One region of the Erythrobacter sp. A6_0 genome, then DNA from elsewhere that is predicted to be linked to it. Evidence: predicted binding sites of a transcription regulator. Region 1 holds the regulator's gene; the other holds the start of a gene.
What was found. Region 1 encodes LexA, which represses DNA repair genes until DNA is damaged. Its sites were predicted from a motif close to GTTCCNCNCTTGTTCT; they were not measured.
Positions count from the first base shown of each region.

Region 2: J7347_RS04515 (putative DNA modification/repair radical SAM protein) is a predicted target of LexA. The motif match lies at 1,290-1,305, and genes of this name have one in related genera.

Region 1 is NZ_JAGHQR010000001.1:629,771-644,911, reverse strand. It holds gene J7347_RS03230 (CTP synthase) at 1-284, opposite strand, end outside; gene secG (preprotein translocase subunit SecG) at 389-763, opposite strand; gene tpiA (triose-phosphate isomerase) at 839-1,600, opposite strand; gene J7347_RS03215 (SurA N-terminal domain-containing protein) at 1,794-3,731, shown strand; gene trpE (anthranilate synthase component I) at 3,763-5,277, shown strand; gene J7347_RS03205 (phosphodiester glycosidase family protein) at 5,274-6,119, shown strand; gene pip (prolyl aminopeptidase) at 6,112-7,101, shown strand; gene J7347_RS03195 (aminodeoxychorismate/anthranilate synthase component II) at 7,098-7,697, shown strand; gene trpD (anthranilate phosphoribosyltransferase) at 7,694-8,686, shown strand; gene trpC (indole-3-glycerol phosphate synthase TrpC) at 8,689-9,474, shown strand; gene moaC (cyclic pyranopterin monophosphate synthase MoaC) at 9,471-9,944, shown strand; gene J7347_RS03175 (molybdopterin molybdotransferase MoeA) at 9,926-11,119, shown strand; gene lexA (transcriptional repressor LexA) at 11,210-11,917, shown strand; gene J7347_RS03165 (VOC family protein) at 11,940-12,299, shown strand; gene J7347_RS03160 (ComEC/Rec2 family competence protein) at 12,434-14,638, opposite strand; gene gltX (glutamate--tRNA ligase) at 14,667-15,141, shown strand, end outside.
Region 2 is NZ_JAGHQR010000001.1:888,768-903,908, reverse strand. It holds gene J7347_RS04525 (DUF6504 family protein) at 1-178, shown strand, start outside; gene J7347_RS04520 (alpha/beta hydrolase) at 303-1,175, opposite strand; gene J7347_RS04515 (putative DNA modification/repair radical SAM protein) at 1,308-2,555, shown strand; gene J7347_RS04510 (UdgX family uracil-DNA binding protein) at 2,552-3,997, shown strand; gene J7347_RS04505 (error-prone DNA polymerase) at 4,105-7,728, shown strand; gene J7347_RS04500 (extensin family protein) at 7,731-8,465, shown strand; gene J7347_RS04495 (hypothetical protein) at 8,462-8,737, opposite strand; gene phoB (phosphate regulon transcriptional regulator PhoB) at 8,808-9,494, opposite strand; gene phoU (phosphate signaling complex protein PhoU) at 9,562-10,284, opposite strand; gene pstB (phosphate ABC transporter ATP-binding protein PstB) at 10,295-11,041, opposite strand; gene pstA (phosphate ABC transporter permease PstA) at 11,080-12,366, opposite strand; gene pstC (phosphate ABC transporter permease subunit PstC) at 12,359-13,744, opposite strand; gene J7347_RS04465 (substrate-binding domain-containing protein) at 13,787-14,833, opposite strand; gene J7347_RS04460 (ATP-binding protein) at 14,953-15,141, opposite strand, start outside.

The DNA.
Region 1 (15,141 bases):
TAGATACGGCCCGAAGTGACATTGTCCGCCTGATGCGCGGAAACGCCCGTGAAACGTTCGTAATGTCCGAGATCGAGATCGGTCTCGGCCCCATCGTCGGTCACGAACACCTCGCCGTGCTGATACGGGCTCATCGTGCCCGGATCGACATTCAGATAGGGGTCGAATTTGCGAATGCGGACCTTGTAGCCGCGCGCCTGCAGCAGCGCTGCGAGCGATGCCGCCATAAGACCTTTGCCGAGCGAGGAGACCACGCCGCCGGTGATGAAAATGTACCGCGCCATGGGAGCCGGGCCTTAAGCCCCGGTCGTGATTCGGGGCAAGCGTAAACCGGACGAAGCGAGCGATCCTTCGCTCGCCCGTCCACAGATATGTCGATCGAAGGCGCTTACTGCGCGAGCGGATCGCCGTTGGCGGGCGTGGCCGGGTTCGGGGCCGGAGCAGCCTCGCCACCTGTCACCGGCGTGCCGCCGAGCGGATCCTGCTGTTCGATCGGCGTGACGTTGCGATCCAGAGTCGTCTCGAGCGAGGCGCCCTGCGTCGTTTCCACTGCCAACGCTGCCAGAGCGATCGACAGAACGACGAAGACCACCGCCAGCCACTTGGTCGACCGAGTGAGGAAATCCGCCGCACCGCGTGCGCTCAACATGCCCGACGGACTTCCGCCGATGCCCAGCCCGCCCCCTTCGGAACGCTGCATGAGGATGACACCCACAAGGGCAGCGGCCACGATGGCTTGGACGACAGTGAGGAAGAAGAACATCGGATATCCGTTCTGGATGGAAGTGATTTGAAACTAGGTCCGGTTGGCGGCGCGCACAAGGGCGCGCCTCAAACCTCAGCCCTCGTCCGCTTCGGACGCTGCGACCACGATACCGAGGAAGCTTTCCGCCGACAGGCTCGCCCCGCCGACCAGCGCACCACCCACATGGGGAAGCGAGAGGATCTCGCGCGCATTGTCCGGCTTGACCGAGCCTCCGTAAAGAATGCGAACGCCCGATGCTTGCTCCTCGCCATAGGTTTCGACCAAAAGATCGTGAATGGCGCGATGCATGGCGGCGATATCGTCGGCCTCGGCGGTGCGGCCCGTCCCGATCGCCCAGATCGGCTCGTAGGCGACGGTAACGCGATCCGCCGCGTCATCCAGTTTCGGCAGGCCCGCGCGCAGTTGATCGAGCACGAACTGTTCGGCCTCACCCGCGTCGCGCGTCGCTTCGCTCTCGCCGCAACACAGGATGATCCGCAGCCCGGCTTCGAGCGCGGCCGAAACCTTCGCCGCGATCAGCGCGTCGCTTTCGCCGTGATCGCCGCGCCGTTCGCTATGGCCCAGAACGACGAACTTCGCGCCCGAATCAGCGGCCATCGTAGCGCTGACATCTCCGGTATGCGCTCCATCCGGCTCCGCATGGCAATCCTGCGCGCCGACGCCGATCTGCTCGGCTTCGCGATGGACGGCGTGAATCAGAGTGAAGGGAGGCGCCAGGGCGACCTCGACCTTCATATAACGCTGCGCCGCACGGTCGATTGCGCGTGCTTCGGAAAGCATGGCGCGCGTGCCGTTCATCTTCCAGTTTCCAACGATGTAGGGCCGTTCGGCCATGATAAGGTCCTGTAGATTTGCGATGGGTTGCCGCCATATGGGCAGGCCGGGGCTGGTCCGCTAGCCGACAGCGGCCCCCGGGTCAAAACCTTCGACACCTGTTGCGGCAAGGTCGCAGCATGGATAAAGCGCGGCACTCCTCCCGGTCGCGCTGTGCCCGGACACCATTTCCGACAGGACGCTTTTCGCAGCCATGCTCACCTTCTTCCGCAGCTTCTTCAAGTCCAAGATCGGCCTCGGGCTCACCTTCGCCTTTCTGGGATTGATCGCCTTCGCCTTCGCCAGCGCCGACGTGTCGAGCACGGGCATGTTCGGCGGGGTTGCCGGGGGCAATCGCGTTGCGGTGGTGGGCGACGAGCGGATCGACAGCGCCGAACTCAGCCGCTCGACCTCGAACGCGTTGGACCGAGTGCGTCAGGAAGATCCGACGATTTCGATGCCCGAATTCATCGCGCAGGGTGGTTTCGACGAAGTGCTGAGCCAGCTGATCGATCGTTACGTGATCTCCGCCTTCGCCCGGGACAATGGCCTCAGAGCAGGAGACAACCTCATCAACAGCGAGATCCGGACTATCGGGGCCTTCCGCGGGGCGGACGGAAATTTCAGCGAAACAGCCTACCGTCAGGCGCTGGCCGCGCAGGGTCTTACCGATGCGCAGGTGCGCAACGACATCCGTTCGGGCCTTCTGGCTCAGCAGATTGCCGGGCCGTCCGCCTTCGGGGCAGTGATGCCGCAGGCCTTGGCGCGGCGCTATGCCGGCCTGTTCCGCGAGCGGCGCGAAGGCGCGATCGGCTTTCTTCCCTCTGCGGCCTTCGCGCCCGAAGGCGTGCCTAGCAGCGAGCAATTGCAAGCCTTTTACGAGGCTAACCGCGCCGATTTCATCCGGCCCGAACGCCGTATCGTGCGCTACGCCACATTCGATAACGACGCGATCGCCGACGAGATCGAGCCGACCGAGAACGAGATCGCCGCGCGCTATCAGCAGGACCGCGCGCAATACGCGGCGAGCGAAACGCGCAGCTACACCCAGCTGATCGTGCCGACCCAGCAGGCCGCCAATGCGCTGCGCGAGCGCGTTCAGGGCGGCGCTTCGCTGGATGCTGTGGCACGGGAAGCCGGTTTCAGCACAGTGCAGCAGGAAGCCGTGACGCGTGCCGAAGTCGCTTCCGACGCCTCTTCGGCGGTTGCCGACGCGATCTTCAGTGCGGCACGCGGGTCCATCGCGGTTCCGGCGCGCAGCGCGCTTGGCTGGCATGTCGTGCGGGTCGATGCCGTCAACAGCACGCCAGCCCGCCCACTCGCGCAGGTCCGCGGCGAGATCGCCGATACGGTGCGCGAAGAAAAGCGCACGCGCGCGCTCGCCAATGTCGCCGCCGAGATCGAAGAACGGATCGACGAAGGCGCCACACTGGCCGATGTCGCGCGCGAGCGCGGGATCGCGGTCGAAACGACGCAACCGCTGACTGCAAACGGCCAAGTTTACGGCACCGACGAGACGGCACCTGAAATTCTCGGCCCGGCGCTCGCGACCGCATTTCAAATGGAAGAGAGCGAACCGCAGGTCGCGGAGATCGAGCGAGGCGAGACCTATCTCGTCTTCGAAGTCACGCGCATCACCGGAGCCGCCACGCCCCCGCTCGCGGAAATCCGCGATCAGGTCACGGCCGCATGGCGCCTGACGCAAGGTTCGCAGGCGGCGCGCGCCGCCGCCGATCGCGTTATCAAGCGCCTGCGCGAAGGGACGAGCCTGGCAGCCGCCTTGCAGGCAGAGGATGTCGCTCTACCCGCAGTGGAAAACATCAACCTGACCCGTGAGGACCTGGCGCGCCAGCAGGACCGGCGCATTCCCCCACCCCTGGCTTTGATGTTCAGCATGGCACAGGGCACGGCGAAGAAGCTGGCCGCAGCGCGCGATCTCGGTTGGTTCGTGGTCGACCTCGAAGAGATTTCGGTGGGAACCATGGAAGCCGACGATCCGCTGATCGGTCAGGCGCGTGAACAACTCGCCTCGACTCTGGGGCAGGAATACACCGAACAGCTCGTCGCGGCGATGCGTGGCGAAGTCGGGATCGAGCGCAACGAGGACGCAATCGATGCGGTGCGCCGACAGTTGGTCGGGGAACGGCAGTAAGAGTTGGAAGGGATTAGGCAGGACCGACCGAATGCGCGGTGAAGAGCAGGCCTTGACGGCCTTGGCGGCGGGCGGCCCGGCCCTGGTCTGGCGCACGATCGTCGCCGATACCGAGACGCCGGTCGGCGCGGCGCTGAAACTCATGGAGCCGCAGCGCGGCGATTTTCTGCTCGAATCCGTCGAAGGGGGTGCGGTTCGGGGGCGCTACAGCCTGTTGGGTCTCGATCCGGATCTCGTCTTCCGCGCCGAACGGGGCGAAGCGTCGATCAACCGCCAGTGGCGCTCGGATCGCGCAGCGTTCGAGACCTATTCGGACAATCCCGTAACGGCCCTGCGCGCTCTGTCCGAGGAATGCCGCATCACCGTCCCCGAGGGCCTTCCGCCCGCTTTGGCGTGTCTGGTCGGCTATTTCGCCTATGAGACGATCGGTATGGTCGAGGCGGTTCCGCGCGCGGCGGAGCCGGGGCTGGGGCTACCCGACATGGTATTCGTGCGCCCGACCCTCCTTTTCGTCTTCGACAGCTTGGGCGACGAATTGCACTGCATCGCCCCGATCTGGCCGGATTCCGAAAGCGATCCGTCGAGCCAGATGGAAGCGGCGCGAAACCGCATTGCAACGGCCCTGCAACGGCTCGAAGGTGCTCGCACGCCTGCTCAATCCGCTCCGACCGGGGAGCTGCCGGAAGCGCGGCTCGATCCGGTCATGTCAGCTCACGATTACACCGCCATGGTGGAACGGGCGAAGGACTACATCGTGGCGGGCGACATCTTTCAGGTTGTCCTGTCGCAGCGGTATACCTGTCCCTTCCCCTTGCCGCCGGTCGAACTCTATCGCGCCTTGCGGCGGGTCAATCCGTCGCCCTTTCTCTATTTCCTCGACCTGCCCGATTTCGCGGTGGTCGGGTCGAGCCCGGAAATCCTCGTCCGCGTCCGACCCGATCGGGACGGCGCCAGCGAAGTGTCCGTGCGCCCCATCGCCGGAACCCGCCCGCGTGGGGCCGATGATCAGGCCGATCGGGCCGCCGAGGAATCCCTGCTATCCGACGCGAAAGAGCGCGCCGAGCACTTGATGTTGCTCGATCTCGGGCGCAACGATGTCGGCCGCGTCGCCGAGAGCGGCAGCGTCGAAGTCACGGACAGTTTCACAATCGAACGTTACAGCCATGTCATGCATATCGTGAGCAATGTCGTCGGGCGGCTCGATCCGAAGTTCGACGCCGTCGACGCGCTGTTCGCCGGATTTCCGGCGGGCACGGTCAGCGGCGCGCCCAAGCTGCGCGCCTGCCAAATCATCGCCGAGCTGGAGCGCGATGCGCGCGGGCCCTATGCCGGCGGCGTCGGCTATTTCGCGCCCGATGGGTCGCTCGACAGCTGCATCGTTCTGCGCACCGCCGTGGTGAAGGATGGGACGATGCACGTCCAGGCGGGGGCCGGCATCGTGGCCGACAGCGATCCCGAATACGAACGGCGCGAATGCGAAGCCAAGGCGGGCGCTCTGCGAGCGGCAGCGGCCGAAGCGTTCCGTCAGGCGGAGCAGCGCGCATGATGCGTTTCGTTGCCCCTCTCGCGCTCGCCGCGCTCGCTCTGGCAGGCTGCGATGCGCAGCCCGAAGGCAAGCCGGTGGCCCGCGCCAAGATCGACGGTAGCGTGGGCGCCCCCGCCCCGACGCCGAGCGAGGATGCCACCATTGCGAGCCAGGTCGAATCCGCCTGCCGCTCGGTCATCTTCGAGAACACCTCGCTGACCCATTGTCTCGCCATCCCCTCGCGCCATCGCATCACGACCGCGCTGGCGAACGGATCGGGCGAGAATTATCGCAGCCTTTCGAAGCTGTCCGAAGCGATGGACGGCGACAGAGTCGCCTTTGCCATGAATGCGGGCATGTATGACGACGATGGCGATCCGATCGGCTATTTTGTCGAGGATTCCGAACGCCTCAAAACGCTCAACACCGCCGATGGCGAAGGCAATTTCCACCTGAACCCCAATGGCGTGTTCTACGGATCGGGCGAGACATGGGAAATCCGCACAACGCAGGATTTCCTCGCCAACGTGTCCGACAGGCCCGAATTCGGAACGCAGTCGGGTCCGATGCTGCTGATCGACGGCAAGGTCCATCCCGAGATCACCGCAGACGGCCCTTCGCGCCTGATTCGCAACGCGGTAGGCGTGGACGAGAAGGGGCGCGCGCATTTCGTGATTGCGAACGCCCCGCTTTCGTTCGGAAAACTCGCCAGTTTCTTCCGTGACGAGCTGAAGACGCCCAACGCGCTCTATCTCGACGGGAGCGTGTCGGCGCTGTGGAACCCCGCCACCGGTCGCACCGATGGCGGGGCGGCGATCGGCCCGATGCTGGTCGTAATGAAGAAGGAAGCGCCCGATGAATGACGCGCCCACCAATCCAAACGGGGACCGCCGCACGCTCTATCCCGAAATCGAACCGTACGAGAGCGGTATGTTCGACGTCGGCGAAGGGCATTCGCTCTATTACGAGCGGGTCGGCACGCCCGGCGCAAAGCCTGCCGTGTTCCTGCATGGCGGGCCCGGCGGCGGGATGAGCCCAAACCATCGGCGCCAGTGGAATCCGGACCATTACGACGTCCTCCTTTTCGACCAGCGCGGCTGCGGCAAATCGACGCCGTTCGCGGAAATCGACAAAAACGACACCTGGCGCATCGTCGAGGATATCGAGCGGCTTCGCGAAATGTGCGGGCACGAGAAATGGCAGGCCTTCGGCGGCAGCTGGGGCTCGACCCTCGCGCTCGCCTATGCCCAGACCTATCCCGATCGCGTCAGCGAACTGGTCCTGCGCGGCGTGTTCCTCGCCCGGCAAAAGGAAAAAGACTGGCTCTACCGCTATGGCGCGAGCGAGATCATGGCCGAACAATGGGACGATTTCGCCGGTCTCATCCCCGAAGGCGAGCGCGACAATCTGGTCCAGGCCTATTACGATCGACTGACGAGCGAGGATGAGGAGACCCGCCTCGCCGCCGCGCGCGAATGGTCGCTCTGGGAAGGTAGCGTCGCTACGCTACTCCCCGACGAGGCGCTGATGGACAGTTTCGGCGATCCTTCCAAGGCAATCCCCTTCGCCCGCATCTGTGCGCGCTTCTTCCTCGAGGATTTCTTCCTCGAAGAAGCGCAGCTGCTCAAGAATCTGGACACGATGCGGCACATTCCCGGCATCATTGTCCAGGGCCGCCACGATATCTGCACGCCGCCGACCTCCGCGTGGGAGCTGAAGAAGGCCTGGCCCGAAGCCGAGCTCTGGATCGTGAACGATGCGGGCCACAGCGCGGGGGAGAAGGGCATCATCGACGGCCTCGTCCGCGCGACCGACAAATTGGCGGGCATCGACAGCGCCCCATGATTCTCGTCATCGACAATTACGACAGCTTCACGTTCAACCTCGTCCATTATCTGATGGAACTGGGCGCAGAGGTGCGGGTGGAGCGCAACGATGCGCTGAGCGCGTCGGAAGCGCTTGCCAGCGGAGCCAAGGGCATCCTGATTTCGCCCGGCCCCTGCACGCCCAACGAGGCGGGGATCAGCCTCGATTGCGTCGCAGCCTGCGCCGATGCGGGCCTGCCGCTGCTCGGCGTGTGTCTCGGACATCAGGCGATCGGCCAGCATTTCGGCGGGCGCGTGGTGCGCGGCGGCCTGATGCACGGCAAGACATCTCCGGTCGATCATGACGGCAGCGGCGTGTTCGCCGGTCTGCCCTCGCCCTTCACCGCCACGCGCTATCACTCGCTGGTGGTGGAGGAGATTCCGAACGTCCTCCACGTCAATGCGACGAGCGAGACGCCGGGCCTCGACGGGACGAGCGTGATGGGCTTTCGCCATCGCGAGCTGCCGATCCACGGCGTTCAGTTCCACCCCGAAAGCATCGCGACCGAGCATGGCCATGCCCTGCTCGCCAATTTCCTCGAAATCTGCGGTATGGAAGCGAAAATCCCGGCATGAAGCATCTGCCCCTCGCCGTCCCCCACATGACCGAGACCGAGGCCGAGGAAGTCTTCGGCTGGATCCTCGATGGCGAGGCGAGCGAGGAAGAGATCGCCCGCTTCCTCCTCGCCATGACCGAGCGGAGCGAGACGGCGGAAGAGATCGCCGGTGCGGCGCGCGCCTTGCGAGCGCGGCTGATCCCGGTCGCGGCACCCGAAGGCGCGGTCGATTGCTGCGGCACCGGCGGCGACGGGCACCACACGCTCAATGTCTCGACTGCGGTCAGCCTGGTGGTCGCGGCCTGCGGCGTGCCGGTGGCCAAGCACGGCAATCGCGCGGCGAGCAGCAAGTCGGGCGCGGCGGACACGCTGGAGGCGCTCGGCCTCGACATGGAAGCCGCGGGGCGCACGGCGGAAAAGACCTTGGCCGAACTCGGGATCTGTTTCCTCTTCGCCAAGAACCATCATCCGGCGATGGGCCGCATCCAGCCCATCCGCCAGAAACTGGGCCGCCGCACGATCTTCAACCTGATGGGCCCGCTCTCCAATCCCGCCGGGGTTGAGCGCCAGCTGATCGGGATCGCCCGACCCGCCTATGTGCCGATCTATGCCGAAGCCAAGGCGAGCCTCGGTACGAAACGCACCTTCATCGTGTCGGGCGACGAAGGGCTGGACGAATTGAGCCTTGCAGGTGGGAATGAACTGGCCGACGTCGCCGGATCGGACTTTGCGATGCAGCGCGTCGATGCGGATGCGGCAGGCCTACCCCACGCGCCGATCGAAGCGATCAGGGGCGGCGATGCAGCGCATAACGCAAAGGCTCTCGAAGCCCTGCTCCGCGGCACGCCCGGCCCCTATCGCGACGCAGTACTGCTGAATGCCGCCGCGACTCTGATCGTCGCAGGCCGGACCGAGGACTGGCGCGAAGGCGCGGCAATGGCGGCGGAAGCGCTCGACAGCGGCAAGGCGAGCGATCTGCTGGCGCGCTGGATAGACATGGCGAAGTGACGATGAACAAGCTCGACGAAATCTGCGCCACCAAGCGCGAGGAAGTGGCCGATCGCCGCACGCGCTCCACCATCGGCGATCTCGATGCCGCAGCGATGATGCAATCCGAACCGCGTGGCTTCGAAGCGGCGTTGCGAAAGGCGAGCCGCGACGGTTTCGGCCTGATCGCGGAAATCAAGAAGGCCTCTCCCTCGAAGGGGCTGATCCGCGCCGATTTCGATCCCGCCGATCACGCCCGCGCTTATGAGGACGGTGGCGCGACCTGCCTCTCCGTGCTGACCGATGCGCCGTATTTCCAGGGACACGAGGATTATCTGATGCAGGCCCGCGCTGCCTGCGCGCTGCCCGTCCTGCGCAAGGATTTCATGGTCGATCCCTGGCAGGTCGCCGAAGCGCGCGCGATCGGGGCGGATGCGATTCTGATCATCGTGGCCGCGTTGGACGACGGGGCCATGGCCGAAATCGAGGCCGCCGCGATCGAGCGCCGGATGGATGTGCTGGTCGAGGTTCACGACGAAGCCGAAATGGCGCGCGCGGCGAAGCTGAAATCGCGCCTGATCGGTGTCAACAATCGCGATCTGAAGACGTTCACCACCGATCTCGCCACGACCGAACGGCTCGCGGAATTGGCGCCCAAAGACGCGCTGCTGGTGGGCGAAAGCGGGATCGCCACGCACGAGGATTGCCAACGCCTCGCCCAATCGGGCGTGCGCAATTTCCTCGTCGGAGAGAGCCTGATGCGCCAGGCCGATGTCGGGGCGGCCACACGCGCACTGCTCGGCGCATGAGCGGCCTCACCCATCTCGACGAACACGGCGCGGCGCGCATGGTCGATGTCGGCGCGAAGCCGGAAAGCCAGCGCAGGGCCGTCGCCGAAGGGCGCATCCGCATGTCAGGCCAAGCGCTGGCCGCTTTGTGGGACGGCACCGGGCCGAAAGGCGATGCGCTCGCCACCGCGCGAATTGCGGGCATCATGGCGGCGAAGAAGACCGGCGAGCTGATTCCGCTCTGCCACCCCCTGGCGCTCGACGCCGTGACGGTCGCCTTCGAGCGCGAGAGCGACGCGATCCGCGTCACGGCCACGACGTCCTGCACGGGCCGCACCGGGGTTGAGATGGAGGCGATGACCGCGGCCAGCGTGGCGCTGCTGACGCTTTACGACATGGGTAAGGCGGTCGACCGCGCAATGACGATCGAAGGCGTGCGCCTGATCGAAAAGCTGGGTGGAAAGTCCGGCCATTGGCGCGCCGAGCCGTGATTACGCTCGAAGACGCGTGGGATCGCCTGCTCGGATCGATCGACGCTCTCGATGCGGAGCAAATTGCAGTCGATAAAGCGGGCGGCCGTTATCTGCGCGAACCGCTGATCGCCCGCAGGACGCAGCCCTATGCCGATCTGTCGGCCATGGATGGCTTTGCCGCTTGCGGTGAAGGGCCTTGGGATATGGTCGGGGAGGCTCGCGCGGGCCATGCCTTCGATGGGGCGCTTCGAACCGCTCAGGCGGTCGCGATATCGACCGGGGCCGCTCTTCCCGAAGGCGCGGACCGCATCGTGGTGAAAGAGGACGCGAGCGTCGCGCAAGGGCGTCTGAGTGCGGATCCTGCGCCGAAGCCGGGCCGCCATATTCGCCGCCGGGGCCTCGATTTTCGCGACGGCGACGCTCTGATCGCCGCAGGGGATCGCATGACAGCGTCGCATATCGCCCTCGCCCGGACCGCCGGCGTCGCCACCCTCAGCGTCGCGCGCGGCGCCGAAGTGGCTATCCTCGAATGCGGGGACGAGCTGCATGCCGATCCCACCAAATGTCCGCCGGATGGCCTGCCCGCCTCCAACGGCGCGATGATGGCCGAGATGGTGCAATCGGTGGGCGCACGGGTTTCACATCGCGCACTCGTGCCCGATAGCCTGGACGCTATGGTCGAGGCTCTCGACGCCGCACGCGGAGCCGATCTGCTGCTTACATCGGGGGGCGCGTCTGTGGGCGAACACGACCTGATCAAGCCTGCGCTCGAAAAGGCGGGTTTCTCGCTCGATTTCTGGCGCGTCGCCATCCGGCCCGGCAAGCCCATGATCGTGGCGCGGCGAGGGAGACAGCTCATGCTCGGGCTGCCCGGCAATCCGGTCTCCACCTTCGTGACCGCGCTTCTGTTCGCGCTTCCTGCGCTGCGCCGCATGGCTGGCGCTCGCGAGCAACTGCCGCGCTCTGTGCGCCTCCCTCTAGACGGCCAACTGCCCGCGGGCGGCGCCCGACGCGAATTTCTGCGCGCGAGCCTTGGCCCTGAAGGGGTGGTCCCGATCGAGGAGCGGGACAGCAGCGCACTGGCCGCTCTTTCCCGGGCCGACGTATTGATTGACCGACCAATCGATGCGCCTGACGAAACAAAAGGCGCCCTTGTCCCGTGCTACCTGCTCCAGAATGGCGCAATCGCTTGACTTGAAGGAAATGGTTGCCTAATTGTTCCGTATTCGTTCACGGCCTGCTTCGAAAATCGGGTCGGAATAGAGTTTTAGGAGCCAAGCACCATGCTGACTGCCAAGCAGCACGAACTGATCCGCTTCATCCAGACCCGGCTTGAAGAAACCGGTATCTCCCCCTCTTTCGAGGAGATGAAGGAAGCGCTCGATCTGAAGAGCAAGTCGGGCGTGCATCGTTTGATCTCCGCCTTGGAAGAGCGCGGCTTCATTCGCCGCCTGCCCAATCGTGCGCGTGCGCTCGAAGTGCTCAAGACGCCCGAAGAAGCCGTTTCGAGCCCGCGAGCGCGAACCGCTGCGGCAGCGAATGCGCCCAGCGCCGCGAACGACATGGTCGACGCAGCCGCCGCTGCCCGGGCGCCCGAACCGGCCAACGATGTTCTGGAAATTCCGCTGCACGGACGCATCGCCGCCGGCGCCCCGATCGAGGCGATCGAAGGGCAGTCTAGCCTTCCGGTGCCTGCCGCGCTGCTCGGCCCCGGCGATCATTATGCGCTGGAAGTATCGGGCGATTCGATGATCGAAGCAGGCATCTTTGACGGTGACTTCGCGCTGATCCGCCGCACCGATACGGCGCGCGACGGCGAAATCGTGGTCGCGCTCGTCGATAACGAGGAAGCGACGCTCAAATTCCTGCGCCGGGAAGGCGGCCGCGTGCGGCTCGATCCGGCGAACGCGTCCTACGAAGCGCAGATCTACAACCCCGCGCAGGTTCAGGTCCAGGGCAAGCTGGCTGGCCTCTTGCGGCGCTATCACTGATCGCGGCGGCGGCTCAGGCGCAGTGATCGAGGCGCTCGACCACGTTCAACTTGCCATGCCTTCCGGCGGCGAAGACCAGGCGCGTGCCTTTTACTCGGACCTGCTCGGTATTCCGGAAGTGCCCAAGCCGCCCCATCTCGCCAAGCGAGGCGGATGCTGGTTCGAGCGCGGTCCGCTCAAGGTGCATCTCGGCGTGGAAATGGACTTCCGTCCCGCACGGACGGCGCATCCGGCCTTCCGCGTGGCAGATCTCGCGTTTCTGACGAAGCGCCTGGCCGAGGCGGGTTTTTCAGTCACCGAGGACGAACCGCTCGCGGGATATGAGCGCTGTTATGTCGACGATCCGTTCGGGAACCGTATCGAACTGATGGAAGCGTTGTAGCATTACGCGCCTCGGCGAGTGCGACAAAGCCAAAGGCCGACGTGCAAGAGCGCTGGATACGCTAGTGCCGGTCGATTGGCGAATCCCGGACCTTTCTTCAGCGTGCTTCCCATCCTTGCCCGATCGCCCGCGGGTTAGCGCCTCGAACCACCCTTCCACCAGCCATGCTCGCCCTGCGATTGTGCCACTGTCCTTATCCGCTCCTCGGCCAGATAGACCGCCGTTCCACCCTCGCGCGTCAGAAAGCGGCGATCCGCCTTCAGCCAACGGGGCTGACATGAGCGCGGCAGGAAGCGGTCGGCGATGACGATATCGGCACGTTCGCAGGCGGCGGCGAGGGCGCGTTCCTCGACCATCTCGCGGCTGCGGGCCATCAGCAAGTGCCAATCGCGGTCCCCTCGCTCCAGCGTAAGTACACAGAAATCGGGGCTACAGCGCGCCCCCGGCCAGCGCTCGAACGGCAGGACCTCTCCCTCCGCACCCGCCAGTTCCATCAGATTGTCGCTTGCGAAGCTTGACCGGCTTTCGCGCAGCACGAGCAGGCGATCGCTTTCGCCGGTCACGCCGACATGGCGCCCGTCGCGCGTTATCAGGATGTCGGGAATCGGCGTCAGCGCGAAGACGAGTACCCCGCCTGCGACCGGCAATAACCCGCAGAGCCGCGCCCTTCCCTTCCAGAGAGCCAGCCAAAGCAGGCCGCCTACGATCGTCAGAACTGTGACGAGGTCCATTTGCGGCATCAGCTTCACCGCACCCGGCTGAGTGGCCGTGAAATGCGCCAGACCGAGCAGCGCATCGAGCGAAAGCTGCGCCGCCCACCACACCGGTGCGCCCGCACCCACCACATCCAGCAGCAGTGCCAGAGCGAGGAGCGGCATTGTCACGAACGTCACCAGTGGGATCGCGACGACATTGGCGAAAGCGCCGTAAACGCCCGCCCGATGGAAGTGGAACAGCACGATCGGCATTAGCGCGAATTCGATCAACAAGCCGGTCGCAAACAGCATGGCGACACGCCGCGCGGTTCGCGCAAATGCGCTTTCCTCACGCGGGGCCAGGAAGCGTTTGACCCACTCCGCGTTGTGCAGCGACACAATCGCGATCACGGCAGCGAAGCTCATCTGGAAACTTGGCCCCACCAGCGATTCCGGCCAGAGAGCCAGAACGACGATCGCGGCAACCGCCACCATCCGCAGCGACAGGGGTTCGCGGCCGAGCGCCAGCGCGATCAGGACCAGCACTGCGCCCACGCAGCTGCGGACTGTAGGAACCTCCGCTCCGGTCAGCAGCGTGTATCCGATCCCCGCCAGCGCGCCCACCATCGCAGCCGCCAGCGGCAGCCGCATGCGTAGCGCCAGCCACGGCCATAGCGCCAACAGCTTGATCGCCAGAAAATAGGCCGCTGCGATCACCGCGCTGACATGCAGGCCGCTGATCGAGAGCAAATGCGTGAGCCCGGAATCGCGCATCGCCGCTTCGTCGGCCTCGCTGATCGCGCCGCGATCGCCGCTCGCCAGCGCCGCCGCGATGCTGGCCGCCGATCCGTCCATATGCGCGCGGACATGGGCGGACAGAGTGCGCTGCGCGTCGGCGAGAGGGGCACTGCGATCTGCGGCATGGACCACATCGATCGCGCCCACCAGCGATCCCGTCGCCGCCAGTCCGTCGAACCAGGCGGTGCGCGCGAAATCGTAGGCGCCGGGCAGGATCGGCGGCGAAGGGGGCATAAGCCGGGCTTTCAGGCGCAGGCGCGCGCCCTCTTCCATCGCCGTCGTCGCGCGATCCAGCGGCACGTTGATCCGGACTTTCATCGCCCGGCGATGGTCCGGATCGCGCACGGCCAGCGTCAGTCGCACACGCTCTTCGGCGGGCTGATCCTCGCGTTCGAGCACGCGCCCGTCGAGCGAGAGGACGCGCGGATAGGCAATCGGTTCGGCGCCGACCATGGCAGAGCGCGCCCAGATCACGCTCGTCCCCAATGCCAGCACGCTCGCCAGGGCCATGGACGCGATCATCAGCTGCGTCCTGTCCTCCTTCCCCTTCCACACCGCCAGCGCACCGAGACCGCCAAGAGCGCACGCGGCTAGGAATGTCGCCCACTCCCATGGCGCATCGAACAGGAACCACGCCCCGATGCCGCTCGCGAAACCCACTGCGAGCCAAGGGCCGCGATCGAATCCGGCACGGTCGAGAAAGCGCTCCGCACGGTCGGCCAGAGCCGCCGGGACACTGGACAAGCGGCGGCGCTTGCGCCATTGGCGCTGCGCTGCACCATCATGTGGGGTATCGCCCCCGTGAAACGGCACGTCAGCCACCGGAGGCGCCGATCGCGTCGCCATCACGATATCAGAAGGGAAAGCGGGTATAATGGCAAGCGATAGCGACGCGGCACACGGAAAGGTCGTAACGCGCTTCGCCCCTTCGCCCACCGGTTTTCTGCATATCGGCGGCGCGCGTACCGCGCTTTTCAACTGGCTCTTCGCCCGGCACCACGGCGGCAAGGCGCTGCTTCGGATCGAGGATACCGATCGCAAGCGCTCCACCCAGGACGCGATCGACAAGATCATCGAAGGTCTCGACTGGCTCGGCCTCGATTACGACGATGCACCCGTGTTCCAGTCGGACCGAGCCGAGCGCCATGCCGAAGTCGCCCACCAGCTGCTCGATGCCGGCCATGCCTATAAATGCTACGCGACGCCGGAAGAACTCGAGGCGATGCGCGCCGAACAGCGCGCGAACAAGCTTCCGATGCGCTACGATGGCCGGTGGCGCGATCGCGATGCCTCGGAAGCCCCCGAGGGCGCGCCTTTCACGATCCGGTTGAAGACGCCGCAGGACGGCG
Region 2 (15,141 bases), 260 kb from region 1:
GGAAGGACCGGAGCGGATCGCGCCCGAATGGTGGCGCGAACGCGGCAGCGCGCGCTTACGCGATTACTACCGGATCGAGGACGGGGCGGGGTGCCGCTACTGGATCTATCGCCAGGGGCTGATCGGCGATGGGCGAGGGGGAATGCCGGACTGGTATTTGCAAGGCCTATGCGGCTGACGCCACGCCGCCATGCATTCATGACGTCATTACAAAGTGCTGATTTTAAAAGAAAAGGCGCGCCCCGCAGGACGCGCCTCGTTCTCTGTCACGATGTTCTCTGTCACGATCTGTCCGCCGAATATCAGGCAGACGCGATCGTTCCACCTTCGGCCGTCGCTCTGCTGCTTCCGGCGCCGCCGAGAAATTCGAGCAGATCGTCGCCCAGACGCTCGGTCTGAGTCGCGAACACGGCATGCGGTTCGCCGTCATATTCGATCAGCGTCGCGCTCGGCACCTTTTCGGCGACCTGGCGCCCGGTCGCATCGATCGGCACGGTCTGGTCCTTGGTTCCGTGGATCACCAGCGTGGGCACATTGAAGCTGACGAGATCGGGGCGGAAATCGGTGTTGGCGAATGCGCCCGCCGATTGCAGCGTCGCATACTGGCTCGCCATCATCGTCGTCATCCAGGCCCAGTGCTTCTCCTCGTCATGCACCTTGGTGGACAGCACGCCGTCACCGTAGAAATCCTTGAAGAAGCCCGTGAAGAAGTGACGAAATTCGGTCTTCATCCCCTTGGTCATTTCGTCCAGCGTGGATTGCGGCACGCCATCGGGATTGTCGTCGGTCTTGAGCATATAGGGGACGACGGAGCTGACCAGCACCGCCGCGCTCACGCCCTTGCCCTGGTGACGCGACATGTAGCGCGCGATCTCGCCGCCACCCATGGAAAAGCCGACCAGAGCGACATCGTCGCTCGCGCCGACCTCCTTCATCACATCGGCGAGATCGTCGGAGAAGGTATCGTAATCGTAGCCCTTGGGCGCATGATCGGAATGGCCGAAACCGCGCCGGTCATAGGCGATCGCACGATAGCCGTTTTCGGCCAGCTTCATCATGATCGGATCCCAGCTATCGGCCGAAAGCGGCCAGCCATGGATCAGGATCACGGGGCGGCCTTCGCCGAGTTCCTTGTAGCGCAGGCGCGTTCCATCGCGCGTGGTGAGGTTGGGCATTCGTCGTCTCCTTGAATGGGGGATATGCCGAACCAACCCACCGGACGGCCCGCGCGTTCCGTAAGTTACGCAATCGGCGCTTTTTTCCTGCGAGGGCTAGGCAAGGTTCATGTGAGAACATATAAAGAACATATGGCTTCGCAGACCGTCCTCGAAAAGCTCGCGATTCTCGCCGATGCGGCGAAATACGATGCGTCCTGCGCGTCGTCCGGCACGGCGAAGAAGAACTCGCTGGGATCGGCCAAGGGGATCGGATCGACCGAGGGGATGGGCATCTGTCACGCCTATGCGCCGGACGGGCGCTGCATTTCGCTGCTCAAGATCCTGCTGACCAATCACTGCGTGTTCGACTGCCATTATTGCGTCAACCGCAAGAGCTCGAACGTGGCACGGGCGCGCTTCACGCCGCAGGAGGTCGTGGACCTGACGCTGGCCTTCTACCGCCGGAATTATATCGAGGGGTTGTTTCTCTCTTCGGGCATCGTGAAGAATTCCGATCACACGATGGAACAGATCGTAGAAGTCGCGCGCATCCTTCGGGAAGAGCACGATTTTCGCGGCTATATCCATTTGAAGACCATTCCGGAAGCGGATGCCGAGATCGTCCACCGCGCGGGGCTTTACGCCGATCGCGTCTCGATCAATGTCGAACTGCCGACCGATAGCGGCCTCACCCGCCTGGCGCCCGACAAGGACGCCCGCCAGATCGAAGGGGCGATGGGCCGGGTGAAGGCCGATCTCGTCGAGGCGAAGGATGCGAGGAAGCGCTTCCGCCACGCGCCGCGCTTCGCGCCCGCGGGCCAATCGACGCAGATGATCGTGGGCGCCGATGCTGCGACCGATGCGGATATCGTCGGCAAGGCGAGCAGGCTCTACGACAATTTTCGCCTGCGCCGAGTCTATTACAGCGCGTTCAGCCCGATCCCCGATGCGAGCGCGGTGCTGCCCCTGAAGCGCCCGCCGCTGATCCGCGAACATCGCCTGTACCAGTCGGACTGGCTGATGCGATTCTACGGCTACAAGCCGACAGAGGTGATGCAGGCGACCGAGGCGGACGGGAATTTGCCGCTCGATATCGATCCCAAGCTCGCCTGGGCATTGAAATTCCGCGACAGTTTCCCGGTCGACGTCAATCGCGCCACCAAGGAGCAGCTTTTGCGCGTGCCGGGGCTGGGGGTGAAGGCGGTCCACAAAATCCTCGCCAGCCGCCGCCACCGCACCCTGCGCCTGGACGATGTGGCGCGGCTCACTCAGTCGATCACCAAGGTGCGTCCGTTCATCTGTACGGTGGATTGGCGTCCTACTCTGCTGACCGACCGCGCCGACCTCAGGACCATGCTCGCTCCCAAGACCGAGCAGCTCGAACTGTTCGCGGCATGAGAGAGGCGCGATCGCTCCAGTCCATGAAGCTCGGCACATATTACGTGGTCGAGCTGCCCGAGCCGGACGATTTCGAGTTCTGGCGCGAGCGGGCGCGGTCGCTGATCCAGTGCGACGTGCCGCCCGATCGGATCGCCTGGATCGAACCGGGAAGTAGTGGCGATCTGTTCGCGCATGGCGAGAGGCGCGCGCCCGTACCGCCCGGCGATGCGCCTGCGGTGCGTGCCAATCGCCGCTTCGTATCCCTTGCGAAGAACGCCGCGCTCCATTCCGATCCCGAACGCTTCGCCTTGCTCTATCGCCTGCTGTGGCGGCTTCAGGCGAACCCGCGCATGATGGAGGACAAGGCCGATCCCGATGTGCGCCGGATCGAAGAGCTCGACAAGAATGTCCGGCGCGACAGCCACAAGATGCACGCCTTCGTCCGCTTCCGCCTGGTGGAGAACGAGGAAACGGATGGCGAGCACTACGTCGCCTGGTTCGAGCCCGAGCATCATATCCTGCGCGCCAATGCGGGCTTCTTCATGCGTCGTTTCGCCAATATGCGCTGGTCCATCCTGACGCCGCAGGGCAGCCTCCACTGGGACGGCGAGACCATGCGCGAAGGCCCGCCCGCCGAACGCGTCGACGCGCCGGGCGGCGATCCGATGGAGGATTTGTGGCGCACCTATTACGCATCCATCTTCAACCCCGCGCGTTTGAAGGTCGGGGCCATGCTCAAGGAAATGCCCCGCAAATATTGGAAGAACATGCCCGAAGCCGCGCTCATTCCCGAGCTGGTGGCGGGCGCGCAGAAGCGGGAGAGCGCGATGGTCGATGCCGGAGCTCTGGAATTCGAAGAACGGCCCGAGACGCTGGCAGCGATCGACAAGGCGATCCACGCATGCCGAAAATGTCCGATCGGTGCGCTCGAAAACCAGGCGGTGATGGGCGAGGGGCCGCAGGATGCCGCTCTCATGATAGTCGGCGAACAGCCGGGCGATCAGGAAGATCAGGCCGGACGTCCCTTCGTCGGGCCTGCAGGGCAATTGCTCGACGTCCATCTTGAAAAAGCGGGGATCGACCGAAAGGCGAGCTACGTCACCAACACGGTCAAGCATTTCAAATACGTTCAGCGCGGCAAGCGGAGGCTCCATCAGTCTCCGGCTGCGAAAGAAATCGATACCTGCCGCTGGTGGATCGAAAGCGAGCGCGCGATCGTGCAACCGAAACTCGTGCTCGCCATGGGCGCCAGCGCGGCGCGCGGAATGCTGGGCAAGACGGTCAGTATCTCCAAGGCGCGCGGGAGTCCGATCGCGCTGGAGGATGGCAGCGAGCTTTGGATCACTGCGCATCCATCCTATTTGCTGCGGCTCGAAGGCCCGGCGCGCGAGGAACAGGCGCGCCTGTTCGACGCCGATTTAGCCGCGGTGAAGGAGCGGTTGGAGGAGCTTAGCGGGTGATCGACATGCATGTCTTCGTCATCCCCGCGAAGGCGGGGGTCCAGAGCGGAGCCGCCGAGCTTGCAGCTGGATTCCTGCCTTCGCGGGAATGACGGCCGGGCAGGCACATGCCCGAAAACGATCTCCAGATACCCCGGCGCAGGATCGAGCTCGGCCCCGATTCTGTCGATGCGCCGCCACGCGCGCCTTTCGTGGAGCTTGGGCTGGTGAGCTGCTTTAGCTTCCTTCGCGGCGCGTCGGATGCGGTGGATATCGTCAAGCAGGCCTGGGAGCTTGGCTACGATGCGATCGGGATCGCCGACGCCAACACCATGGCTGGCGTGGTGCGCATCCATACCGAAGCGAAAACGCTGAAATTGAAGCCGGTTATCGGTTGCAGGATAGAAACGGTCGAAGGCTTGGCCTTCCTCGCCTATCCTCGGAATCGCGCTGCCTATGGGCGGGTGTGCCGCTTGATCAGCGCAGGCCGGATGGCGACGCTGGATGGCGAATGGCAGGCGAAGGGGGCCTGCGAGATCAGCCTGGCCATGCTCGCCGATTACAGCGAGGACGTCCACCTCGTCCTCATACCGCCGCGCGATCTGGACGAGCGTTTCACCATCGTAGTACCGAACAATGTGGTTCCGTTTAGGTCAGGGGAACTGGGTGAGTCCTCGCCATCGTTTCGCAATATAACCAAGCCTTTCGAACAGCTTGTCGGTCATATCGCAGATCGTCTCCCGACCCTGCGCCATATCGCCGCCAGCTACCTCCACTCAGGCGACGATGTCGTACGGATCGAAAGGCTCGACGCGCTGGCGAAGGCGAATGGCCTGTCCATCCTGGCGACCAACGATGTGCATTACGCCACGCCCGACAGACGCCCGCTGCAGGACGTGATGACGGCGATCCGGCACAAGACCACCGTCGCCGCCGCCGGTCATCTGCTGCACGGGAATGCCGAACGCTATCTCAAATCGCCCGAAACGATGCTCCGCCTGTTCGAACGCTGGCCCCATGCGATCGCGGCCGCGCGCGCAGTGGCGGATTCATGCGAGTTCTCTCTAGACGATCTAAGCTACGAGTATCCTGAGGAGATCTACCCTGACGGCATGACGCCACAGGAATTCCTTGAAAGCGAGACCTGGTGGGGGGCGGAGGATCGCTACCCATCCGGTGTGCCTGACCATATCGCGGACACGCTGGAGCGCGAATTGGCGCTGATCGCGAAGCTCGATCTCGCGCGCTATTTCCTCACCATCAAGGATATCGTCGATTTCGCGCGCTACGGGGTCGATCCGCCGATCCTGTGTCAGGGGCGGGGTAGCGCGGCCAATTCGGCGGTCTGCTATTGCCTCGGCATTACCAATGTCGATCCCGCCAAGCACCAGCTGCTGTTCGACCGCTTCATTTCCGAAGAGCGCAAGGAGCCGCCCGATATCGATGTCGATTTCGAGCACGAGCGGCGCGAGGAGGTGATCCAGTACCTTTACAAGCGGTACGGCCGCCACCGCGCCGGATTGTGCGCCACGGTGATCCATTTCCGCCCCCGCATGGCGATCCGCGAAGTCGGCAAGGCGATGGGCCTGACAGAGGATGTCACCGCCGCGCTCGCCAAGACGGTCTGGGGCGGATGGGGCAAGGAGATCAGCGAACGCCACGCCCAGGAAACGGGCATGAATGTGACCGATCCTCACTTGAAGCGCGTTCTTAAACTGACCGAGCAGATGATTGGGATGCCACGCCATTTATCGCAGCATGTCGGAGGCTTCATTCTGACCGAGAACGCGCTGACCGAGACGGTGCCGATCGGCAATGGCGCCATGCCCGATCGCAGCTTCATCGAATGGGACAAGGACGATATCGAAGCGCTCGGCATCCTCAAGGTGGACGTGCTGGCGCTGGGGATGCTGACCTGTATCAGGAAGTGCCTCGATCTGCTTGAAAACCATCATGAAAGGCGTCTCGATCTGGCCAGCGTCCCGCGCGAGGATCCCGAGACCTACGCCATGTTGCGCAAGGGGGATTCGCTCGGCGTGTTCCAGGTGGAGAGCCGCGCGCAGATGAACATGCTGCCGCGCCTGCGCCCACGCGAATTCTACGATCTCGTGATCCAGGTCGCTATCGTGCGGCCCGGCCCGATTCAGGGCGACATGGTGCACCCTTATCTGAAGCGCCGTCGGGGGGCGGAACAGGTCGTTATCCCCACGCCGAGCCCCGAACACGGCCCGCCTGACGAATTGTCCAGCATTCTCGAACGCACACTTGGCGTCCCGATCTTTCAGGAACAGGCGATGAAGATCGCGCTCGACGCGGCGAAATTTTCGAGCCTCGAGGCCAACCGTTTGCGCAAGGCGATGGCGACCTTCCGCAGCCGGGGCATGGTGGACGAATTGCAGGACATGATGGTGGAGCGCATGGTGAAGCGCGGCTACGATCGCGAATTCGCCCAGCGCTGCTTCAACCAGATCAGGGGCTTCGGCGAATACGGTTTTCCGGAAAGCCACGCGGCGAGCTTCGCGCATCTCGTCTATGTTAGCAGCTGGCTGAAATGCCATTTTCCGGCCGCCTTCGGATGCGCGCTGCTCAATTCGCAGCCGATGGGCTTCTATGCGCCCGCCCAGATCGTGCGCGATGCGGCGGAGCACGGCGTGCGCGTGTTAGCGGCGGATGTGAACCTGTCGGACTGGGACTGCACTCTGGAAGACACGGCATCCCAGCGAGAGCGAGAATTGGGTGCTGCGCAGTCGGATTCGGTTGAGAGCGAGCCCGGCCCTCGCCGGGATGACGAGGTTATGGGGAGGGCGGACCGCCATATCGCCCTGCGCCTGGGCCTGCGCCAGATCGACGGCCTGCCCGAGGCGATGGCGGCGCGGATCGTGGCCGAGCGGGTCGAGAACGGCCCCTATCGCGATGTCGCCGAATTGCGCGACCGGGCGAAGATCGGGCCTGCTCATATCGAGCGGCTCGCATCCGCGGACTGTTTCGGATCGCTGGGGCTGTCGCGGCGTCAGGCGCTGTGGGACGCGCGCAGCCTGATTGGTGCGCCCGATCTGCCGTTGTTCGCCCATGCCGCCGCGCGCGACGAGGGGGCAGAGACGCGGCGCACTACGCTTCCCGTGATGCCGTTGAGCGAAGAGGTCGTCGCCGATTACCAGACCACGCGATTGAGCCTGAAGGCGCATCCGATGGCCTTCCTGCGCGCCGGCCTCGCCGAGCGGGGCTTCGTGCGCGCCTGCGATCTGCGCGCCCGCAAGTTCCGCTCCATGGTCCATGTCGCGGGCGTGGTCCTGATCCGCCAGCGGCCGGGTAGCGCGAAGGGAGTGTGCTTCATCACGTTGGAGGACGAGACGGGCGTCATCAATCTGGTCGTCTGGCCCGACTTGAAGGAGAAGCAGCGGCGTGTGGTGATGGGCGCGCGGCTGATGGAGGTGCGGGGCCGCGTCGAATATGACGACGAGGTGATCCACGTGATCGCGCACCATATGAGCGACGCCACGGACGAGCTGCACAAACTGTCCGACGACATGCTGAACGCCCCCGTCGCGCGCGCCGATCATGTCAGCAATCCGCTGCCGTCGAAGTTCAGCCCGCGCGACGACCTTCGCGAAGGGGCCGACGATCCCTACCAGCCCGTCGAACCGTGGGAGGAACCGCCAGCGGGCAATCGCGAATGCGGGTTCCACGGGCCGCAATCGGGCGGGCATCCGCGCAATGTCAGGATCATTCCCAAATCCCGCGACTTTCATTGACGATGGCGGGAAAAAGCACATCCATCTCCACCAGGATCGGCCGTTTCGCCGGCGATCGCCGCGTGATCGGCCTGCTGCTGGTGCTGGCCGCGCTGATCGGCGGGCGAGCCTGGCTGGCGGAGCATCCAGAGCACGATCCGTGGGCGCCCCTCGATCTGCGCGATCCGCCGGGCTGGGCGACGATGACGAAACTGCAGGCCCTGCGCGACGATGTGCCCGCCTGCCGCGCAGTGCTGGAGCGGTCGGACGTGGCGTTCACCGCGCTCGATGCGCAGGGGGAGGGCGATTGCGCGCGGCCCGATCGGACCCGGCTCGACGCCTATCCACTCTCGCCCGCTAGTCCGCCTACGACGTGCCCGGTGGGGATCGCGCTGGAGATCTGGCGCACCGACACCCTGGAGCCTGCCGCCAGAGACATCTTCGGTAGCGATTTGCAAAGAATAGAGCATCTTGGTGCCTATTCCTGCCGACGCCTCTATGGCCGAGACAGCGGCGCGTGGAGCGAGCATGCGACCGGAAACGCGATCGACATCGCCGCTTTCGTGCTGGAAGACGGCACACGGATCAGCCTGCTCGGCGATTGGGAGGGCGAGAACGACAAGGCGCGTTTTCTGCGCCGCGCGCGGGACGGGGCCTGCGAAGCCTTTGCAACAACCTTGAGCCCGGATTACAACGCGGCCCACGCCAATCACTTCCATCTCGACATGAGCCCGCGCTGGTCGGGCGTCTGCCGCTAGCTTTCGTTGCGCAGTTTTTCGTACGCCAGGCGGGCGGCGCGCGCTTCGGCGCACATGTCTCCGCTATCGGCGCAAAGCAGCTCGAGCAATTCGACATTGCGCTTCTGTTCGCCCAGATAATAGGGGTCAGAACGTAGGCTCGCCGAGTAGACTTCTCGCCTGTCGCTTTCAGGAATCGGAGCAGTTGATGCGGGCGCCGTATCGCCACCATCGCCCAGCGAGGTGATTGCCATACCCGCGCCGAATGCCGCGACGAGTGCGAACAAGGTCACGATAGAGCGGACAGACAGGAACCTGCGCATGACGACAGCCTAGCGCCGTTCGCCGAAACGCAAAAGCGCGTCACCCTTCCAGCGAATAGCCGGCCGAGCGCACGGTGCGGATCGGGTCTTTCGTCCCCGGCATTTCGATCGCCTTGCGCAGACGGCGGATGTGGACGTCGACGGTGCGCAGTTCGATATCGCTGCCCGTGCCCCAGACGCCGTCGAGCAGCTGGCTGCGACTGAACACGCGGCCAGGGCTTTCCATGAAGAATTTGAGCAGGCGATATTCGGTGGGCCCGAGCTTGAGTACCTCGCCCCGGCGCACGATCTTGTGCGCGACGGGATCGAGCACGATGTCGCCCACCTCGATCGTTTCGCCTGCCAGAGCCGGGCGGATACGGCGCATGACCGCGCCGACACGCGCCAGCAATTCGCGCGGACTGAACGGCTTGGTCAGGTAATCGTCCGCCCCGGTGTCGAGCCCGCGAATGCGATCGTCCTCCGCCTCGCGCGCGGTCAACATGATGATGGGGACGTGCGCGGTCGATTTGTCGCGGCGCAGGCGGCGACAGACTTCGATGCCGCTGGTGCCTTCGATCATCCAGTCGAGAATGACGAGATCCGGCGTGTCCTCCGCGGCGAGGATCAGCGCCTCGTCCCCATCGGCAGTGGCGCGGACCGAATATCCTTCATTGCTGAAACGATATTCGAGCAGTTCCAGCAGCGCCGGATCGTCTTCGACAAGCAGCAGTTTCGCTTTGTTCACGTCGCCTGACCGTCCCGTAGTTTGTGCGTTCGTCATTCTGATATGACGCCCACACTACAGGAATGTGTCAACGATCTCCGCCATCCGCATTTTCAGCACTGCGATTGTCTTCGTCCTGGCTGTCGTCGTCGTGATAGTAGAATCCGGTGGCGGCGAAGTGGACCATTTCCGCGACATTGGTCGCATGATCGCCGATCCGTTCGAGATTACGCGCCACGAACAGCAATTGGGCGGCGTTGCTGATCGTCGCCGGATTTTCGACCATGTGGCTGACCAGATTGCGGAAAATCGAATTGTAGAAGGCGTCGACCTTGGCGTCGGTCTCGATGACCTCCTTGGCCAGCTCCGCATCGCGCGCCGCATAGGCGGTCAGAACGTCATGGACCATTTCGGCGGCGACTTCGGCCATGGCGGGGAGCAGCGTCAGCGGTTCGAACTTCTTGCGATTCTCCGCCTCGATTTCGCGGCTCGCCTTGGCGATGTTCTTGGAATAATCGCCGATCCGCTCGACCACGCCCGCGATCTTGAGCGCGGCGATGACTTCGCGCAGATCGTCCGCCATCGGCGCGCGCAGCGCGATCACGCGGATCGCCAGCTTGTCGATCTCGCTTTCGAGCGCGTCGATGCGCTTGTCGCCCTTGATGACCTGCTTGGCGAGCGTGTCGTCGCCCTTGACCAAGGCTTCGAGCGAGCGCTGGATGGCGACTTCGGCGAGCCCGCCCATTTCGGCGATCAGGCCGCGCAGGCGGGTGATGTCCTCGTCGAAGGCCTTTACAGTGTGTTCCTGCATAAATTCGTCCTCAGCCGTAACGGCCGGTTATGTAATCCTGGGTCCGCTGTTCGAGCGGATTGGTGAATATGTCAGAAGTACGACCATACTCCACCATCTTTCCCAAGTGGAAGAAGGCGGTGCGCTGGCTGACGCGGGCGGCCTGCTGCATGGAGTGCGTGACGATGACGATCGCGTAGCGTCCCGAAAGGTCGGCGATCAGCTCTTCGATCTTGGCGGTCGCGATCGGGTCGAGCGCGGAACACGGCTCGTCCATCAGGATCACTTCGGGATCGACTGCGATGGCGCGCGCGATGCACAGGCGCTGCTGCTGGCCACCCGAAAGCGCGGTGCCGCTGTCGGTCAGGCGATCCTTCACCTCTTCCCACAGGCCGGCGCGGCGAAGCGATTTTTCGACGATGGCGTCGAGCTCGTCCTTGCCCTCGGCAAAGCCGTGGATCTTGGGACCGTAGGCGATGTTTTCGTAGATCGATTTCGGGAAGGGATTGGGCTTCTGGAACACCATCCCGACCCGTGCGCGCAATTGCACGACGTCGAGCTTGGGATTGTAGATGTTCTCGCCGTCCAGCGTGATGTCGCCCTCCACGCGCGCAGCGGGGATGGTGTCGTTCATACGGTTCAGGCAGCGCAGGAAGGTCGATTTGCCGCAGCCCGAAGGGCCGATGAAGGCCGTGACGTATTTCTGCGGAATATCGATCGAAACCGAATCGATCGCCTGTTTCGAGCCGTAGAACACGTTCACGTCATGCGCGCGCATCTTGGCTTCGGTGGCTTCCAGATTATCGTGAACTACAGTCACCAGCGTTTCTCGAATTTGTTGCGCAGATAGATGGCAAGGCCGTTCATCACGAGGAGGAACAACAAAAGGACGATGATCGCCGCGCTGGTCCGTTCCACGAAACCGCGATCGATCTCGTCCGACCACAGGAAGATCTGGACCGGCAGGACGGTGGCGGGCGATGTCAGCCCGTCGGGCGGCGTGGCGACGAAGGCCCGCATGCCGATCATCAGCAGCGGCGCGGTTTCGCCCAGCGCGCGGGCCATGCCGATGATGGTTCCGGTGAGGATGCCGGGAAGGGCGAGCGGGAGGACGTGGTGGAACACGACCTGGACGGGCGAGGCGCCGACCGCTAGTGCCCCGTCGCGGATCGAGGGCGGGACCGATTTGATGGCATTGCGCCCGGCGATCACGATCACCGGCATGGTCATCAGCGCCAGCGTCATGCCGCCGATCAGAGGCGCGGAGCGCAAATTCGGGAAGATCCACAGGAACACGGCAAGGCCGAGCAGGCCGAAGATGATCGAGGGCACGGCGGCGAGATTGTTGATCGAGACTTCGATCACGTCGGTCCAGCGGTTCTTGGGCGCGTATTCTTCGAGATAGAGCGCTGCGAGAACCCCGATCGGGAAGGCCAGGATCAAAGTCACCGCCATGGTCAGCAGCGAGCCCTTGAGCGCGCCCCAGATACCGACTTCCTGCGGATTGGTCGCGTCGGAGCGGCTGAAGAAACCGGCGTCGAAATTCTTTTCCAGCAGGCCGCGTTCGGAAAGCGAGCGTGCCAGGGCCTGCATTTCGGGCGATCCTTCGCCTTCGTAACCGGCGGAAAGGTCCGGGCTGGCGGCGAGATCGAAAGTCGTGGTGGTCCGCAGGATCGAAGGATCGGCCTGGATCGCTTCGGCCACGTCGCGCCATGCGAAAGTGCCGATTTGGGCCGCGCCCTGATCGCCCAAGGTCTCGGCGGCGAAATACTGGACGGTTGCGGGCAGCCCTTGCGCCTCCAGAGTGCGCAGGCCCTCGTTTCCTGCCAGCGTGGTCGCATCGCCGCTGATCCCGGCTTCGGTGAAGTCGATCGTGACCGGCATTTCGACGCGCTGGAAGCCGCCGATACCGTTGATGGTCATGGTCGCCAGAAGGAAGATCAGCACGACGACGGAGAAGACGATCGCCGACAGGCCCAGCAGCTTGAAACGCTGTTCGGCGGCATACCGCTTCTTCAGCCGCGCTTCGAACGCGGACGTGCGGGTCGGCGCGCGGAGCGGGGCGTCGTCTGCGGTCGTGGTGGTGCTCACGGGATCACTCATACGCTTCGCGGAACCGCTTGACGACGCGCAGGGCGATGAAGTTGAGCCCCAGCGTCACGAGGAAGAGAACGAAACCGAGCGCAAAGGCGCTCAAGGTCGCGGGATGGTCGAAACTGCCTTCGCCGGTCAGCATGGCGACGATCTGGACCGTCACCGTGGTCATGGAATCGAGCGGATTGGCACTGAGATTGGCGGCAGTGGAAGCGGCCATGACGACGATCATCGTCTCGCCGATCGCGCGGCTCACCGCCAGCATCACGCCTGCGACGATGCCGGGCAGGGCGGCGGGGATCATCACCTTGCGGATCGTTTCGCTGCTGGTGGCGCCCATTGCGAGGCTGCCGTCGCGCATGGCGCCTGGAACGGCGGCGATGCTGTCATCCGCCATCGACGAAACGAAGGGGATGATCATCACGCCCATCACGAGGCCCGCCGCCAGCGCGCTTTCGCTCGACGCATTGCTGACGCCCAGCGACACCGCGATGTCGCGGATGCCCGGCGCGATGGTGAGCGCGGCGAAATAACCGTAGACCACGGTGGGCACCCCGGCGAGAATTTCGAGCGCGGGTTTCACCCAGGCACGTACGCGCGGATCGGCGTATTGGGTGAGGTAGATCGCGCTCATCAGCCCCAGGGGGATGGCCACGATCATGGCGATGATCGCGCCGATGAAGATCGTGCCCCAGAACAGCGGGATCGCGCCGTAGCGGTCCCCTTGCGGGTTCAGGGGATTGCTCATCGGATCGGGATTCCACTGCGTCCCGAACAGGAAATCGATCGGCGAGACCATGCCGAAGAAACGGACGGTCTCGAATACCAGGCTGGCGACGATGCCGATCGTGGTCAGGATCGCGACCAGCGACGCGAGCAGCAGGATGGTCATGACCATCTTTTCCACCCGCGTGCGGGCAGTAAAGTCGGGTCTCAGCCGCAGGAACGACCAGGCTCCGCCAAGGAACGCGATCACCAGCGTCGCGGCAAGGCCGATCCAGCTATAGAAATTCAGCGCGCTGCGGAACGGCTCGACGAGGTCGGCGGCCGCCGGATTGAACACGGCAGGCGAATTGCCGAGCGCGACGTTGCGGGCTTCGGCGAGCATGGTCTGGCGTTGCAGGCCGAAGGTAGGCAGGTCTGCCGCCGCCGGGCTGGCCAGCACCGATTGCAAAACCAGATTGGGCGACAGAATTGACCAGACCAGCGCGAACAGAACCGCCGGAATGACGATCCAGAGCGCCACGTACCAGCCGTGATAGCTGGGCAGCGCAGCCAGCCTGACGCCGGGCTGCGCACGCTTGAAGGTCCAAGCACGCGCCCGTGCCGCCAGCCAACCGGCCAGCCCCAAAGCCAGGGCAAGGAGAAGCAGGATGGAAGGAGACACGAGCGCGGGTTTCTGATCTTTCGAGGAAGGTTCGCCGAGGACTTACTGGAAGTCTGCGGCGGTCAGGGTCGGGAATTGCGTCAGCGCCTGCGTGTTGCGCGCCATCACGTCATCCGGCGAAGCGACCAGCCCGATATCGGCAAGCGGTCCGCCACGCGACCACATTTTGCCCCATTCGGCCAGATAGGCGCGCAGGCCCGGAATGGCATCGAGATGGGCGTTCTTGACATAGACATAGAGCGGACGGGCACCGGGATAGGCGAAGCTGGAGATGTTTTCGTAGGTCGGTTCGACCCCGTTCATCGACAGGCCCTGCACCTTGTCGGCGTTTTCTTCCAGATAGCTGTAGCCGAAAACGCCCACGGCGCGCGGATTGTTCTCGATCTTCTGGACGATCAGATTGTCCTGCTCGCCCTGATCGACATAGGCGCCGTCGGAACGCACTTCGGTGCAGATGCGCGCATGCTGGTCCTCGTCGCTGTCCTTGAGCGCTTCCATTTCCGGATTGGTGTCACAGCCGACTTCGAGCACTAGCTCGGCCAGCGCGTCGCGCGTACCCGAGGTGGATGGCGGACCGTAGACCAGGATCGGCTCGTTCGGGAGCGAGGGATCGACGTCGGACCAGGTGCGATTGGTCTGCTCTTCGCCATAGGGGTTCGCGGCGAGCGCTTCGTACACGATCTTGGGCGTCAGGTTCATCGTGATCCCGCCCTGAGCCGAAGCGAAGGCGATCCCATCCAGGCCGACCTGCAATTCGGTGATCTCGGTCACGCCGTTCTGCTGGCAGGTCTCGAACTCGCTCGCTTTCATGCGGCGCGAAGCGTTGGCCATGTCCGGCTTGTCCGCGCCGACGCCGCTGCAGAACAGCTGGATGCCGCCGCCGCTGCCGGTCGCCTCGATGATGGGCGAGGGGTATTCTGGGTTGGAACGCACGAAGCTTTCCGAAACCAGCTTGGCGAAGGGGAAGACGGTGGACGAACCGACCGCACGGATCGATTCGCGCGATCCGCCGCCCCCTGCGGCATCACCGCAGGCGGAAAGGGCGAGAACGGAAAGGGCGGCAAACGCCAGGCGGCTGCTCTTGATCATGATTCGAGTTCCTTCAGGGAGTATCGTGCCGGTCCAAGAGCGAAATTGTGTTACAGGATTGCGACAACCGCGTGACTTCATCGGAGCCCTGACCGAGCAAGCCTTTGATACCGCGTGGCTCACGCTTCATCTTCGGCTTCGTTTTCGATCGGCAGCAGCACCGCAACCCGTGTCCCTTCGCCCAGAGTGCTCTCTATGTCGAGCCTTCCGCGATGGCGTTCCACGATATGTTTGACGATCGCCAGCCCCAGGCCGGTCCCTCCCGAAGCGCGGCTGCGGCCCGGATCGGTGCGATAGAACCGGCGCGT